DNA from 2 places in the Kribbella sp. NPDC059898 genome. Region 2 is predicted to be linked to the other one. Evidence: predicted binding sites of a transcription regulator. Region 2 holds the regulator's gene; the other holds the start of a gene.
What was found. The regulator HrcA, encoded in region 2, represses chaperone genes, less so after heat shock. The targets are predictions, from matches to a motif close to TTGGCACTCGNNNNNNNCGAGTGCCAA.
Positions count from the first base shown of each region.

Region 1: the regulator HrcA is predicted to act here: its motif matches at 2,667-2,693, upstream of groES (co-chaperone GroES).

Region 1 is NZ_JBHWKR010000009.1:202,769-210,906, forward strand. It holds gene ACFV9C_RS27230 (zinc-binding dehydrogenase) at 1-916, shown strand, start outside; gene ACFV9C_RS27235 (methyltransferase domain-containing protein) at 874-2,043, opposite strand; gene ACFV9C_RS27240 (peptidoglycan-binding protein) at 2,054-2,608, opposite strand; gene groES (co-chaperone GroES) at 2,823-3,119, shown strand; gene groL (chaperonin GroEL) at 3,237-4,856, shown strand; gene ACFV9C_RS27255 (GNAT family N-acetyltransferase) at 4,938-5,390, shown strand; gene ACFV9C_RS27260 (RNA polymerase sigma factor) at 5,428-6,030, shown strand; gene ACFV9C_RS27265 (CU044_5270 family protein) at 6,027-7,073, shown strand; gene shbA (RNA polymerase sigma factor ShbA) at 7,204-7,827, shown strand; gene ACFV9C_RS27275 (hypothetical protein) at 7,820-8,138, shown strand, end outside.
Region 2 is NZ_JBHWKR010000008.1:82,200-90,337, forward strand. It holds gene ACFV9C_RS24630 (NCS1 family nucleobase:cation symporter-1) at 1-312, opposite strand, end outside; gene ACFV9C_RS24635 (MBL fold metallo-hydrolase) at 392-1,159, opposite strand; gene ACFV9C_RS24640 (EF-Tu/IF-2/RF-3 family GTPase) at 1,170-1,550, opposite strand; gene ACFV9C_RS24645 (ThuA domain-containing protein) at 1,644-2,285, shown strand; gene ACFV9C_RS24650 (Gfo/Idh/MocA family protein) at 2,270-3,373, shown strand; gene hrcA (heat-inducible transcriptional repressor HrcA) at 3,423-4,445, shown strand; gene dnaJ (molecular chaperone DnaJ) at 4,471-5,616, shown strand; gene ACFV9C_RS24665 (16S rRNA (uracil(1498)-N(3))-methyltransferase) at 5,838-6,554, shown strand; gene ACFV9C_RS24670 (ArsR/SmtB family transcription factor) at 6,593-6,925, shown strand; gene ACFV9C_RS24675 (Gmad2 immunoglobulin-like domain-containing protein) at 6,927-8,003, opposite strand; gene ACFV9C_RS24680 (SigE family RNA polymerase sigma factor) at 8,000-8,138, opposite strand, start outside.

The sequences.
Region 1 (8,138 bases), on a different contig from region 2:
CCCGGAGGTGCTGGAGATTCGCGAACTGCCGGTGCCGGCGGTGCGGGACGGGTGGAGCCTGGTCCGGGTGCGGGCGGCCGGGCTGAACCGGTCGGAGCTGCGGACCCGGCAGGGGCATTCGCCGGCGGTGGTGTTCCCGCGGGTGCTCGGGATCGAGTGCGTCGGCGTGGTCGAGGCCTCGACGGATCCCGCCGTACCGGAAGGGACCACGGTGGCGGCGGTGATGGGGGAGATGGGACGGGCGTACGACGGCGGGTATGCGGAGTACGCATTGTTGCCCAACGCAACGTTGATGCCGCTGTCGACGACGTTGCCGTGGGAGGTGCTGGCGGCCCTGCCCGAGACCTATCTGACCGCGCAAGGCGCGTTGGACACGTTGGGGATCGAGCACGGCGGACGGTTTCTGATCCGCGGCGGTACGTCGTCGGTCGGGATGGCCGCGGCCGCGATCGCGTCCGGTCTCGGCGTGGAGACCGCGGTCACCACCCGGCAGGCGCGGAAGGCCGCCGCGCTCACGGCCGATCACGTGCTCATCGAAGAATCGGTGCTCGACGTCTGGCCGGACGGTCCGGACTACGTGCTGGATCTCGTCGGCGCGCGGACGGCAGTGGACTCGCTGCGCGTCGTACGGCGTGGTGGGACGGTCTGCGTCGCGGGGTCACTCAGCGGCTGGCTGATCGAGGCGTTCGAGCCGATCGCGATGATCCCGACCGGGACCCGGCTGACCGCGTTCCACAGCGAGACGATGCGGGGGCGGGCCGATGTGCTGCAGCGGATCGTCGACGAGGTCGAGGCGGGTGCGTACCGGCCGAACGTGGACCGGGTGTTCGGCCTCGGCGAGATCGCCGCCGCGCACCGGTATCTGGAGGACGATCAGGCGACCGGCAAGGTGGTCGTCACCCTCCGGCAGGAGTAGGCGACCGCATCCCGGCCGATCCGCGTGACGATCAGCGTCGCGCTCGCGGACCCCTTCGGCGCGAGCTTCTTCCGCAGCTGGGCCGGGTCCAGGTCGACGCCGCGCTTCTTGATCTCCAGCGTCCCGATGCCCTGACCGCGGACCCACGCGCGAAGCGCTTTCTCCTTGTAGGGCAGCTCTTCCAGGACTTCGTACGCCGATGCCAGCGGAGTCGCGACGTACTTCGCTGCCGTCACATAAGCGATGCGCGGATCCAGCAGCCAGCCGTCGACCGCCCCGGCGACCGCAGTGACGAGACCGGCCCGGACCACCGCACCGTCCGGCTCGTAGATGTACTGCCCGACCGGACCCGCGTCCACCTCTGGCGCGTTCGTGACGGTCGCACCGCCTGGTAGGAGAGTGGCGCGGCGCGGGACGCCTGTCGACAGGCGTCCGGACCAGAGAGCGGCCTCCTTCACCTCGCCGGCGTCGCTGATCCACTCGGCCTCCACGCCGTCCGGGATCGCGTCGTGCGGGATGCCGGGAGCGACCTTCACGCACGCGGTCCGTTCCAGCAGTGCGGTCACGAACGACCAGGGCGGCGAGTAGGCGTTGTGGTCGAACACCCGCCGTCCGTCCGCGCGACGAGCCGGGTCCGCGAAGACCACGTCGTACGGCGTGAGGTCGGTGGACTCGGCGTCTCCCACCAGTACGTCGCCTGGCAGGCGCAGGGCGGACAGGTTGGCGCGGGCGGTGGCGGCTGTTTCCGGGTCGCGTTCCACGCCGGTGACCTGGAGTCCGGCGCGGGCGGCGGTGATGAGGTCGCCGCCGATGCCGCAGCCCAGGTCGACCAGGCTCGCGCCGGGCATCGCGGTCGCCAGGCGTTCGGCGCGGTGGGCGGCGACGGTGGTGCGGGTGGCTTGTTCCAGACCGTCCGGGGTGAAGTACATGCGGCCCGCGTCAGGGCCGAACTTGGCGACCGCACGGTGGCGCAGGGCGGCCTGGGTGACAGCGGTTGTCACCAGAGCAGCGTCGTACCGGCGTCTGAGCTGTTCCACCAGTCGCAGCTCGCTGCCGGGGCGGAACTCGGCGCACGCGGCAGCCAGTACCTCGGCGCCCGGTCCGTCGAGCAACGCAGCGACACTCACGCCGGCAACTTTAGTGGGGGCTGGAACAGCTCCTGCTCCAGCTGCGGGTCGCCATCGAGTACAGGCGCCAGTTCATCGCAGAACGCGTCTTCGGGCCGTAGACGCCGTCCGCCACGAGGTGGTGCTTGCCCTGGACCGCTCTGACCGCAGCCCGGGTCTTGCTGCCGTAGATGCCATCGACGGCGAGCTTGGTGCCGTAACAGAAGTTCAGGTTGCGCTGGAGGACCAGGATCGCGGTCTCCGGATCACCTGTGCGGCTCGAGCGGCGGTACGGGTTGTCGCCGTACCTGAGGGTGCAGGCGGTGCTGGTGCTTCCCAGCAGCGACGGCATCGGGATGCCCCAGCTGCGGTTGACAGGTGCCAGCCGGGCGGACGTGCACTGGGGTAACGCGGCTGCTGCGGTGGTCTCGGGGGTGGGCTGGTCGGCCTTGGGTGTGGTGGTGGGTGTGCCGGAGGCCGCGGGGGAGTCGTGCTTCGAGGCGTTGGCCGCGACGGCTCCGACGGCGACCGCGCCGACCGCCGCCAGCAGGGCGACGGCCTTGCCGGACAGCTTGGGGAGCCGCATAGCAACATTCTGTACTGGGGCGGTCACGCGGGCCAGTACGTCTCAGGGTGAGATTCCTTTGGCACTCGAGTTGACCGAGTGCTAATCGCGGCCTAGATTCGGTGTTGGCACTCTCCGTGGGAGGGTGTCAGCGGTCCGGCCTCTGACCCCCGCGACGGCAGGGGAGCGCGACCACATGCCACAGACAAGCGAAATCGACCGTGGAGGTCAGCAAGTGTCGGTCACGATCAAGCCGCTCGAGGACCGTGTCCTCGTCGCGCCGCTCGAAGCCGAGCAGACCACGAAGTCCGGCCTGGTGATCCCGGACACCGCCAAGGAGAAGCCGCAGGAGGGCGAGATCCTCGCCGTCGGCCCGGGCCGGATCGACGACAACGGCAACCGCGTCCCGCTGGACGTCGCCGTCGGCGACAAGGTCATCTACTCCAAGTACGGCGGCACCGAGGTCAAGTACGACGGCCAGGACTACCTGATCCTGGGCGCCCGCGACATCCTCGCAGTCGTCAGCAAGTGACGACCGCCCGCTGTTCCTGACTGACACCGCCCCGGCTACCTCTGGTACCCGGGGCGGAGTGGGTCAGGGCAGCGGGAATCGCCGTACGGACATTTCAGAAAAGGACTGGTTTTCTTCATGCCGAAGATCCTCGAGTTCGACGAGAATGCCCGGCGCGCGCTGGAGCGCGGCGTCGACAAGCTCGCGAACACGGTCAAGGTGACGCTGGGGCCGAAGGGCCGCTACGTCGTCCTGGACAAGAAGTGGGGCGCCCCGACCATCACCAACGACGGTGTCACCGTCGCCCGTGAGGTCGAGCTGGACGACCCGTTCGAGAACCTTGGTGCGCAGCTCACCAAGGAGGTCGCCACCAAGACCAACGACATCGCCGGTGACGGCACCACCACCGCGACGGTGCTGGCGCAGGCGCTGGTGCACGAGGGCCTCCGGGCGGTCGCCGCGGGCGCCAACCCGATGGGTCTGAAGCGCGGTATCGAGGCGGCCGTCGAGGCCATCTCCGCCAAGCTGGTGGACACCGCGAAGCCGGTCGACGACAAGGGCGACATGGCCCACGTCGCGACCATCTCCGCCCGCGACGCCGAGATCGGCGCGTTGATCGCGGACGCGTTCGACAAGGTCGGCAAGGACGGTGTGATCACCGTCGAGGAGTCGAACACCTTCGGGACCGAGCTCGAGTTCACCGAGGGCATGCAGTTCGACAAGGGCTACATCTCGCCGTACTTCATCACCGACGCCGAGGCCGGCGAAGCGGTGCTGGAGGACCCGTACATCCTGATCCACCAGGGCAAGATCTCCGCGATCGCGGACCTGCTGCCGCTGCTGGAGAAGGTCGTGCAGTCCGGCAAGACGCTGCTGATCATCGCCGAGGACGTCGAGGCCGAGGCGCTGTCGACCCTGGTGGTCAACAAGATCCGCGGCAACTTCACCTCGGTCGCCGTCAAGGCGCCGGGCTTCGGTGACCGCCGCAAGGCGATGCTGGAGGACCTGGCCGCGCTCACCGGCGCGCAGGTCGTCGCCCCCGAGGTCGGGCTGAAGCTCGACCAGGTCGGCCTCGAGGTGCTCGGTTCGGCTCGCCGGATCGTGGTCTCGAAGGACAACACGACCGTCGTCGAGGGTTCCGGCAAGGCCGAGGACATCGAGGGCCGGGTCAGCCAGATCAAGTCCGAGATCGAGCGCACCGACTCCGACTGGGACCGCGAGAAGCTGCAGGAGCGGCTGGCCAAGCTGGCCGGCGGCGTCTGCGTGATCAAGGTCGGCGCGGCCACCGAGGTCGAGCTGAAGGAGAAGAAGCACCGGATCGAGGACGCGGTGTCCGCGACCCGGGCCGCGATCGAGGAGGGCATCGTCGCCGGCGGCGGCTCCGCTCTCGTGCACGCGTCCACCGTGCTGGACAAGGACCTCGAGCTCGACGGTGACGAGGCCACCGGCGTCCGGATCGTCCGCAAGGCGGTCGTCGAGCCGCTGCGCTGGATCGCCGAGAACGGCGGCTACGAGGGCTACGTGGTGACCTCCAAGGTCGCGGACCTCGATTCCGGCAGCGGCTTCAACGCCGCCACCGGCGAGTACGGCGACCTGCTGGCGCAGGGCGTCCTGGACCCGGTCAAGGTGACCCGGTCCGCGCTCGCCAACGCCGGCTCGATCGCCGCGCTCCTGCTGACCACCGAGACCCTGGTGGTCGACAAGCCCGAGGAAGAGGAAGCCCCCGCGGCCGGTCACGGCCACGGACACGGCCACTGAGCCTCAGGTCGTAGTTCGACAGCACAGCACACACAGCACCGCCCGGCAGCTTCGGTTGCCGGGCGGTGTTTATATGTGCGGGTGATTCGTGAACGTCGTACCGAGGACCTGGCCGTCTGCGTCGAACTGCTGCGCTCCGTGCACGAACGGGCCGGGTACCCGATCAACTGGCCCGCGGCTCCGGAACTGTGGCTGACACCAGAGACTGCGCTGGGATGTTGGGTCGCGGTGGACAGTGGACGGGTCGCGGGGCATGTGGTGCTGACGGGTGTGGGAGAGCGCGCCGAGGTCGAGCGGCTGTTCGTGGATCCGGCCGCGACCGGGCGCGGCATCGGCCGGCAGCTGCTCGACCACTGCGTGACCGTGGCCGCCGAACTCGGGCGGGAGCTGTCGCTGGAGGTCGTGGACAACCGCGGCGCCGCCGAACGCCTGTACCGCCGGGCCGGCTGGACCGAGACCGGCCGGACGCCGATCGACTGGGGCGGCGAGCACGCCACCGAACTGATCCGCTTCCGCGCGCCCGTCCTCGACTGAGCGGGAACCGGATCGCGGGGATCGGGCAGAAGCAGGTATGCAGCCACCGCGAGCCACCACCCACCCGCCACCGGACCTCGTGCCCGGCCCACCGACCGGCACCGAACCCGTCCAGGCCGCCCGGCCCGAGGAGTTCGCCCAGCTGTTCGACCGGTACGCCGTCACCATCCACCGCTACATCGCCCGGCGGCTCGGCCCGACCGAGGCCGACGACCTGCTCGGGCAGACCTTCCTGATCGCGTTCGAGCGTCGCCACCGGTACGCCGGTACCGCGGACGGCGCCCTGCCCTGGCTGTACGGCATCGCGACCAACCTGGTCCGGCGGCGCCGGCGGGACGAGGTACGCCAGTACCGGGCGTACTCGCGGGCCGGCACCGACCGGCACCCGGACCTGCTCGCCGCCGACGTGGCGGCCCGGGTGGACGCGGCGTCGGCGTCCCGGCTGCTGACCGGCGTACTCGCCCGGCTCCGGCCGGCGGAACGCGACGTACTGCTGCTCTACGCCTGGGAAGACCTGTCCTACGCCGAGATCGCGCAGGCGCTGGACCTGCCGATCGGCACCGTCCGCTCCCGCCTGCACCGAGCCCGTCGAGCCCTCCGCTCCGCGCTCGGACCCGACTTCGAGGAGAACCCGTCATGACCGAGATCGACCTGCTCAAACGAGTCCGCGACGACGTACCGGATCCCGACCCGTACGTCCTGGCCCGCACCCGTCACCTGCTCACCGCGCCGGAACCGGCCAACCCTCGCCGGATCGTACGGCGGCGAGTCCTGGTCGCCGGTGGACTGGCGCTGACACTGGCCGGCGGCTTCCTGATCGCCGACGTGGTCACCCGCGACCATGCCGCCCCGCTCGGCGCCACCGCCGACGCCGGGACCTTCCTGAACGACGCCGCCGCCCGGATCGGTTCGAACCCGGACACGCCGATCCCGCCCGGGCACTTCCGGCAGATCACCGTGCAGTCCTCGATGATCGACACCTTCACCTCGAACCCGGACCTCCGGGCGACGATCTTCAGCCGTGGTGACAAGTGGATCCCGGCCAAGCCCACGGCGCGCTACGTGCAGCAGGGCACGAAGCTCGTGCGGGTCGAGTTCCCGAGCGCGGCCGCCCGTACGGCGGCGCGGAAGCTGGCTCCCGAACTGTTCGCCACCCCCGGCCGGACGACGACCGGCTACGCGATCTGCAGCGACCCGGTCGGGCCGCTGAACCAATCCACCACCAGGTGCGAGGCCGGTTGGACCACGCCGACGCCGGGCTTCCTGGCCAAACTTCCGCGTGATCCCGACGCGCTGCTGGCCGCGCTCCGCCAGGACACGACCGGGGTCGGGCACCCGTCGCCTCCGGACTTCCGGGCCTTCCTGCACCTGTCGTCGGTTCTGGGGTCCGGGCTGGTGCCGGCCGACCTGCGGGCCGCGCTCTACCGGGCCGCCGCGAAGATCCCCGGCATCGAACTGCTGAACGACGTGGTCACCCTGGACGGGCACCACGGCCGCGCGATCGGCATCGTCGGCCAGGACGTGCGCAAGGAGATCGTCGTCGCGCCGGCGAACGGGGCGTTCCTCGGCGGCCGCGACGTCGTCGTCCCCGGGCACCACGGTCCCGGGCTGCGGACCGGCGACATCGTCTCGTCGTACGCCGTCAGCACCCGCATTGCCGCGACACAGCCCGCCGTCAAGTAGCTAACCGGCGAGTAGTGACAGATTGTGATCAAAACAAGGGCTTGACCTTGACTTGACACTAGGCAACTGGAGATGAGCGCCGTAGCATCTTTCAGGCTGACCGGTCCGGACATTCACGAGGGGGCGAGGGGTGACAGAGGTCAAAGTGCCTGACACCCACGACCGGGTCGAGCTCAGGGATCTTGCCGCGCTGGCCGGCGACGGGGACCGCACAGCTCTCAACGACCTGCTCACCAGGGTGCGCGCTGTGGCGCACCGTTACGTACGGTCCCGTCTGTGGACCTATCCGGGCGGCGCCGACATGGTCGACGACGTCGCTCAAGAGGTATGTGTCGCGGTGTTCGGCGCGCTCGGCCGGTACCGCGACGAGGGGAGGCCTTTCGAGGCTTTCGTCTACGGGATCGCGGCCCGCAAGGTCGCCGATGCCCAGCGCGCGTTCGCGGTCGCCGACGTCTCGACGCCGGACCTGCCGGACGGCGCGGACGAGTCACCGACGCCGGAGGAGCGTGCGGTTCGGCAGTCCGAGGTCCAGCATGCCTGGGGGCTGATGGAGAAGCTGCCGGAGAAGCTGCGCGAGATTCTGCGCCTGCGCGTCGTTGCGGGGATGTCAGCCGAGGAGACCGGCCGGGCACTGGGGATGACACCGGGGGCGGTGAGGGTCGCACAGCATCGGGCGTTGATCACGCTCAGGGGGTTCGTGGGGCATGAAGCACAGTTGGAACGAGGAGCAGCAGGGGAGGGGCATCATGGCTGACCGTTTCGATCTCGACGCGATTGAGGCCGATGACGCACTGCTCGATCTGCTGGCTGCCGGTGGGGAGTCCGCCCGTCTGGCGGGTGAGCACGACCCGGCCGTCGCCTTGCTGGCCGAGCTGCGGCTGGCGGTGGAGGTCGAGGACGAGCTCCCGGTGGAGACCATCGACGACCCGGAGACCTTCCTGGCGCGTTGCGCCGCGCTGAACCCGATCACCGACCCGTTCGCCCGCAAGGTGGCGACCCGCGGTCTGGCGTTCGGTGTCGCCGCGGTCGCCGCGCTGTCGGTGTCCGGGGTGGCCGCCGCGGTCA
Region 2 (8,138 bases):
GAACGGGATGCCGTACTTCGTGCCCGCGTGGCTGTTCAGCAACAGCGGGACCAGGACGATCAGGTTCCCGAGGGTGATCGTGAGGAACGCCTGCAGCCAGTTCATCCCGAGCGCGACCAGCCCGGACGCGAGCAGGTAGCTCGGGATGTTGTGCGCCATCCCCATCCACAGGGCGGCGTAGTTGTAGGTCGTCCAGGTCCGCTCGGGCAGCCGCGTCGGCGCCAACTCGGCGTTCGCGTACGGACTGCCTCGGAGTGCTTCGGAATCTGTCAGCTCGACGCGTCCGTCGGGATGAACGGTCTGTATGGCCATAGGTCCCACCCCATCCGGTCGGGCGAAGTCCGTTCCGAACAAATTGCGGGAACAGCGACCCGATGTCAACGGAAAGGGCTTATCCAGGGCCGAGCAACGGGAGACTCGGGCGTTGCGGGGTGCCGAGTACGGCGTAGCCGCGGCGGATCGCGTCCTGGAGCTTCTCGACCGGCCAGGGCCAGTCCTCGGTGCTCCGCAGGGCGTCGTCCAGCGAGGTGCCGGCGTGGTGCAGGGACGAGATCAGGTTCGCGACCCTGCCCAGCTCGATCGCCTGGTCGTGCGCGAACTCCAGGTCGACGACGGCACCGTGCCCCGGGACGATCCGCACGGTCGGCGGCATCATCCCGACCACGGCCTGGATCGTGTCCGGCCACTCCAGCGGGAACGAGTCCGCGCCGTACGACGGCGGCGCCGACTCCTCGAGCAGGTCGCCGACGAAGAACACCTCGACGTCCGGTACCGCGACCACGGTGTCGCCGGACGTGTGCGCGTTGCCGACCCACAGCAGCTCGACGCGGCGGTCGCCGAGGTCGATCACCTTCGCGGCCGCGAACGTCGTACCGGCGAGGTTCTCCTCAGCGGCGGCGTTCTCGTGCAGGAAGACCTCGGCGCCCTCGAAGACGCCGTTGCCGTTCACGTGGTCGAAGTGGGCGTGGGTGTTGACGACCCACTTCACCGGGAGGTCGGTGAGTTCACGGATGTGGTCGCGGAGCTGTTCGGCCTCCGCGGTGGTCGCGCGGGTGTCGATCACCAGCGCGCCGTCGGCGCCGGCGACCAAGCCGACGTTGAGGTCCCATTCGTCGTACCGGCGGACCCACGTACGGTCGCCGAGTTCCGTCCAACTCATGCGCTCGACATTACTTGCTGAGCACATCGCCCCTGGCGACCTGGTCCCGCTTGACGCCGCGGAGCAGCAGCCCGACGTTGTCGCCGGCCTTGGCGGTCCGCATGATCTTGCGGAACATCTCGACCCCGGTCACCTCGACCTGCGCCAGCGGCTGCCCGGCGCGGCTGATCATCACCTGCTCGCCGACCGACACGGTCCCGGTCCGCACCTGCCCGGTGACCACGGTCCCGCGCCCGGTGATCGAGAACACGTCCTCGACCGTCAGCCCGAACGACCCCACCGGCAGGGTGTCCTGCGGGCGCTCGGGAAAGCTGTTCGGCTGGGCGTGCCCGCGCGCCAGCATCTCCTGCGGATCCATCGGATTCGACCGCTTCCAGAACTTCCAGCCCATGCCTTGAGAGTAGTGGTTGGCAAGCCCTCTCCCTTCGACTTAAGGTCGCAAGTGTTCCGAACGGAACTCCGAAACTTTCGAAGGGTGGCCGGTGTGACGACACGACGTGCGGTTGTGGTCCGGGGTGGCTGGGAGGGGCACTCGCCGGTCGAGGCGACCGACCTGTTCATCCCGTACCTGAAGGAGAACGGCTACGAGGTGACGGTCTCGGACACCACCGCGGCCTATCTCGACCTGGACGGCGTCGACCTCGTCGTGCAGTGCGTGACGATGAGCGAGATCGAGAACGACCACTTCAAGGGCCTGGAGGCGGCGATCCGGCGCGGTACCGGGTTCGCCGGATGGCACGGCGGGATCGCGGACTCGTTCCGCAAGAACGTCGACTACAGCTTCATCACCGGTGGGCAGTTCATCTCGCACCCGCACGGCTTCACCGACTATCGCGTCGACATCATTGCCGACCACCCGATTGTCGAAGGCATCAAGCACTTCGACGTCCACACCGAGCAGTACTACGTGCACGCCGACCCGACCAACAACGTGCTGGCCACCACCACGTTCGAGTCGCACCCGGACTACCCGTGGATCGAGGGCGCCGTGATGCCGGCGATCTGGACCCGGACCTGGGGTGAGGGCAAGGTGTTCGTCTGCACGGTCGGCCACAAGCTGGACGACCTGGAGACGCCTGAGGTCAGGACGATCATCGAGCGGGGGCTGCTGTGGGCGAGCAAGTGACGGGAATCGGCATCGTCGGTACGGGCGTCATCTCCGGCACGTACCTGGACCACCTGGCCAAGCTGCCCGGCGTCGACGTGGTCGCCGTCGCGGACCTGGACGTCTCGCGCGCGCAGGCGATCGCGGACCAGAACCCGGCCATCCGCGCGCTGTCGCCGGACGAGCTGTACGCCGCCGACGACGTGGACATCGTCCTCAACCTCACCATCCCGGCGGCCCACGCCGCCGTGCACCAGGCCGCACTGGCGGCGGGCAAGCACGTGTACGGCGAGAAGCCGCTGGCGATGGACCGCGCCGAGGCGGAGCCACTGCTGAAGTACGCCGCCGCCAACGACCTGCGGATCGGCTGTGCGCCGGACACGGTCCTCGGCACCGGTACGCAGACGGCGCGTGCGGTGATCGACCGCGGCGACATCGGTACGCCGCACGCCGCGACCGCGTTCATGGTCACCCCCGGCCACGAACTGTGGCACCCGGCGCCCGAGTTCTACTACAAGCCCGGCGGCGGCCCGGTCCTCGACATGGGCCCGTACTACGTCACCAGCCTGGTCACACTGCTCGGGCCGGTCGTCCGGGTCACCGCCCGCGCGGGCCGGGCGAAGCAGCAGCGGAAGGTCCACACCGGCCCCCGCGCCGGGACCGTGTTCGACGTGGAGGTGCCGACGCACGTCACCGGCGTACTGGAGCACGAGTCCGGCGCGCTGACCACCGTGCTGATGTCGTTCGACGTGTGGGCCGGGCGGCTGCCCCGGATCGAGGTCCACGGGACGGACGGCAGCCTGTCCGTACCGGATCCGAACGGGTTCGACGGGACTGTCGAGATCGTCACCCCGGAGCAGCGCGAGTGGACCGAGGTGCCGGTCGCTGGCGGGTACGCCGGGGCCGGCCGCGGGGTCGGTGTCGCGGACATGGCCCGGGCGTTGCGCACCGGCGAGCCGCACCGCGCGTCGGGGGAGTTGGCGTACCACGTGCTCGACGTACTGGAGTCGTTCATCGACTCCGCCGTACAGGATCAGCCGCTCGATGTGGCCAGTACCGTGACGCGTCCGGCGCCCGTTCCGTTGGGAGCCGCGCCCGGGACCGCCTAGACTGGCACTCTGAACGACTGAGTGCCAAGGGTCTGAAAGGGTGGTGCGCGTGCTGGACGACCGCAAGCTGGATGTGCTCCGCGCCATCGTCGAGGACTACGTCGCGACCCACGAGCCGATCGGGTCGAAGGCACTGGTCGACCGGCACAACCTCGGTGTCTCACCGGCCACCGTGCGTAACGACATGGCGGCGCTGGAGGAGGAGGGGTACATCACCCAGCCGCACACCAGCGCCGGCCGGATCCCGACCGACGCGGGCTACCGGCTGTTCGTCGACAAGCTGAGTACGGTCAAGACGCTGTCGGTGGCGGAGAAGAAGGCGATCACGTCGTTCCTGGCCGGTGCGGTCGACCTGGACGACGTGGTCCGGCGGACCGTGCGGCTGCTCGCCCAGATCACCCGCCAGGTCGCCATCGTGCAGTACCCGTCGCTCAACCGGTCGAGCGTGCGGCACATCGAGGTCGTCACGATGACCCCGCGCCGGCTGCTGCTGGTGCTGATCACCAGCAACGGCCGGGTCGAGCAGCGGATCGTCGAGCATCCGCACGACGTCGACGAGCAGCTGACCGCGGACCTGCGGTCCCGGCTGAACACCACGCTCGCCGGTCAGCGACTGACCGACGCGGCGACGACGCTGGCCGGCCTGCCCGAGCTGTTCGCGCCGACGGACCGCGCGCTGGTCTCGTCGATCGTCACCACGCTGTTCGAGGCGTTCACCGACGAGGTCGGCGAGCAGCGGATCGCGGTCGGCGGCGCCGCCAACCTGACCCGGTACGGCGACGACTTCGAGCGGAACGTGAAGCCGGTGCTGGAGGCGCTCGAGGAGCACGTGATCCTGCTCAAGCTGCTCGGCGAGGCGACCAACCCGCAGACGCTGACCGTCCGGATCGGTCACGAGAACCCGTTCGAGGAGCTGGCCACCACGTCGGTGGTCGCGACCGGGTACGGGCCGAAGTCGGAGGTGCTGGCGACGCTGGGCATCGTCGGGCCGACCCACATGGACTACCCCAGCACGATGGGCGCCGTACGCGCCGTCGCGCGCTATGTCAGCCAGATCCTGGCTGAATCATGACGATTACAACCCCCTGGTCTGGAGTATGAGCACCGATTACTACGCCGTCCTAGGTGTCAGCCGTGACGCGTCACCGGACGAGATCAAGAAGGCGTACCGCAAGCTGGCGCGCCAGTACCACCCGGACGTGAACGACTCCGAGGACGCGCACCAGAAGTTCCAGGAGATCGGGCGCGCGTTCCAGGTGCTCAGCGACCCGCAGAAGCGGCAGCTGCACGACCTCGGCGGCGACCCGTTCGCCTCCGCGGCCGGCGGGCCGGGCGGTGCCGCGGGCTTCGGGCAGGCGTTCACGTTCACCGACATCATGGACGCGTTCTTCGGGCAGACCGGCGGCGCGACCCGCGGGCCGCGGCCGCGGACCCGGCGCGGTCAGGACGCGCTGATCCCGCTCCGGATCGACCTGGCCGAGGCGGCCTTCGGTACGACGCGGGAGCTCAAGGTCGACACCGCCGTACTGTGCCCGACCTGTAGCGGGTCCGGCGCGGCGGCCGGGTCCGAGCCGGTCACCTGCGAGATCTGCCACGGGCGCGGCGAGGTGACGCACACGCAGCGGTCGTTCCTCGGCGAGGTGCGGACGATGCGCCCCTGCCCGAACTGCCGCGGCTACGGTACGACGATCCCGAACCCGTGTGTCGAGTGCTCCGGCGACGGGCGGGTGCGCTCCCGGCGTACCGTCACCGTGAAGATCCCCGGCGGCGTCGACAGCGGGACGCGGGTGCAGCTGTCCGGTCAGGGCGAGGTCGGCCCCGGCGGCGGCCCGGCGGGCGACCTGTACGTCGAGATCGAGGTCGAGCCGCACGAGATCTTCACCCGGAACGGCGACGACCTGCACTGCACGGTCACGCTGCCGATGACGGCGGCCGCGCTCGGTACCACGATCGACCTGCCGACGCTGGAGGGCGAGACCACGCCGCTGGAGGTCCGGCCCGGAACGCAGTCCGGGACGACGCAGACGCTGACGGCGCGCGGCGTACCCCGGCTGCGGCACGCCGGGCGCGGTGACCTGATCGTCCAGGTGATCGTCGAGACCCCCACCCGGCTCGACGACGCCCAGGCCGACCTGCTCCGCCAGCTCGCCGTGGCGCGCGACGAGGAACGCCCCCAGGGCCAGGTTCAGGCCACCCACAAGGGCGTCTTCGGCCGCCTCCGCGACGCCTTCGGCGCGCACTGACCCACACCCACACCCACACCCACACCCGCCACCGGCGCGCACCGGGCCGGCCCCGCCGCTCCCGCTTGGGCGAACCCTCCACTTCAGGGGGTGCCCTCTGAGCTGGAGGGTTGCCCCCTGAGAATTTGGCAGGGCAACCCTCCAGCTGAGGGGGCAACCCCGGGCGGGCGGGTCGTGAGAGTGTGGTGGTGGTGGCGGCGGTGTGCGTGGAGGTGTGGTCGGTGGGTGTTGCGGTCTTCTTCCGGGCCGGGCTCGACGGGGATGAGCTCGTGCTGGACGGACCCGAAGGGCGGCATGCGGCCGTCGTACGGCGGATCGGGCCGGGGGAGCGGATGCGGCTGACGGACGGGCGTGGGGACTGGGCCGAAGGGCCTGTGGTCGCCGCGTCCAAGGCCGGTGTGACGGTGGCTGTGGACGAGCGGGGGAGTACGCCGGCGTACGACCCGCGGGTGGTCGTGGTGCAGGCGGTGCCCAAGGGAGAGCGGGCCGAGCTCGCCGTAGAGATGTTGACCGAGGTCGGCGTCGACGTGATCGTGCCGTGGAACGCGGAGCGCAGTCAGTTCCGGGCGAACCCGGAGCGGGTCGAGAAGATGCTCGCGAAATGGCGGGCCTGGGCGTTCGAGGCGAGCAAGCAGTCCCGCCGCACCTGGTTCGCCGAGGTCGCCCCGCTGGCCACCACGGCCGACGTCGCGAAGCTCCTCGGCGCCGCGGCGCTCCCCGTCGTACTGCACGAGGAGGCCACCGTCCCGCTGGCCTCCCTCACGACCCCGCCGGCCGGCGACATCGTGCTGGTGATCGGCCCCGAGGGCGGTATCGCCCCGGCGGAACTGGACGCCTTCGCCACCACCCCGATCCGCCTCGGCGACACGGTATTGCGCACCTCGACGGCCGGCGTCGCCGCTGCCGCCGCGCTGCTCGCGCCGTCGCGCTGGCGATAACCTGTTAGACAGCAGCCGAACACGCGAGGACTGAACCCATGGCCGTCGAAACCGCCAGAGCCCGCACGCTCACGCACGTCGACCCGGTCGAGGTGACCCTGCAGTCCGCCCTCGACGCCCTCGCCGACCCGGTCCGCCGTTCGATCCTCCGCGACCTCGCCGCCCACGACGACTGGACCCGCGCCTGCGGCACGTTCGACCTCCCGGTCAAGAAGGCGACCGCCAGCCACCACTTCGCCGTACTGCGCTCCGCCGGCCTGATCGAGCAACGCGACGAAGGCGCCCGCCGCCTGAACCGCCTCCGCCGCCCCGAGTTCGACGCGGCCTTCCCCGGCCTCCTCACCGCCACCATCGACCGCGACGCCGACTGACCTACTTCACCAGGATGGCCTTGCTGTCGGTGTCGGTGACCGTGCCGTCGGCGGGGGACACGAGGTACACGCTGATCTGCCACGGTCCCGGGCTCAGCGTCAGCTGGAACGAGTACGGCGAGAACGCCTGACCCTGCTTGGTGTTCGTGTGACTCTTCCGGACCTCACGGGTCTTCAGGTTCGTCGCCTGGTAGTTGACCGTCGCCTCGAACGCGGCCGCGACACCCTGCACCGTGACCTTCGGCGTCAGCGCCTGGTCCTGGGTCGGCGAGTCGATCCACACGAGTGCCTGCACGTCGGAGGCCAGCGCCCGGTTCAGCGGCGAGCTGGCGTCGATCTGACCGAACAGCTGCTGCACCGCCTGGCCGTTCTGCGTGACGCGGATCGGGGTCTGGTCGTCCTTCAGCGCGCCCTGGACCGTGTAGACCAGCTGCTGCGCCGCGACCCGTGCCACATCCTCGTCGAGCGTCGCCTTCGGCAGCTGCTTGAAGTCGACCGTCACCTCGTCGTCGTCGCGGGTCACCGTGTTCACCGCGGCGCCGCGCCAGACCGAGTAGTAGTCCGGGTCGTTCGGGTTCTTCGTGGTCATGATCCGGACCGCCTGCTCCGCCGGGTGACCGCTGACCTTCGCCCAGGTGCGGTACAGCCGCGCGGACGTCTTCTTCTGCGCTCCCACCTGGGTGCCGAGCCAGTAGACCGGGACGACCATGTCGCGCACCGACGTCTCCGGTACGCCGCGGGTCCTCGGGGCCTGCGTGGGCATCGGGGAGGCAGTGAGGACCGTGGGGGTCTGGGTCGCCGGCAGGGCGGAGGTGGTGGTGCGTTGGCCGGCGACCGCGTCACCGTCGTTCGCGGTGTTCTCGGTGTTGGTGAAGACGGTGAACGCGCCGATCGCGGCGGCGGTGCCGACCGCGGCGACGCCGGCGGTCAGGAACCAGGGGCGGTGCGAGGACGGGCGCTGGGCGTGCGCGCGGTTGCGGATCTCCAGCAGCGCGTCGGCCGGCTCGATCCGGTCGGCCTCCTCGTGGAGTGCCCGCCGCATCAGCTCGTCGAACGGGTCGTGAGAGTTGTCGTTCATACGTTCTGCTCCAGGAGCTGGCGCAGCGACTTGGTCGCGCGCGCGGCGTGGCTCTTCACGGAGCCCCGGCTGATGCCCATCGTGTCGGCGATCTCCGCCTCCGACAGGTCACCGTAGTACCGCAGCACCATCACG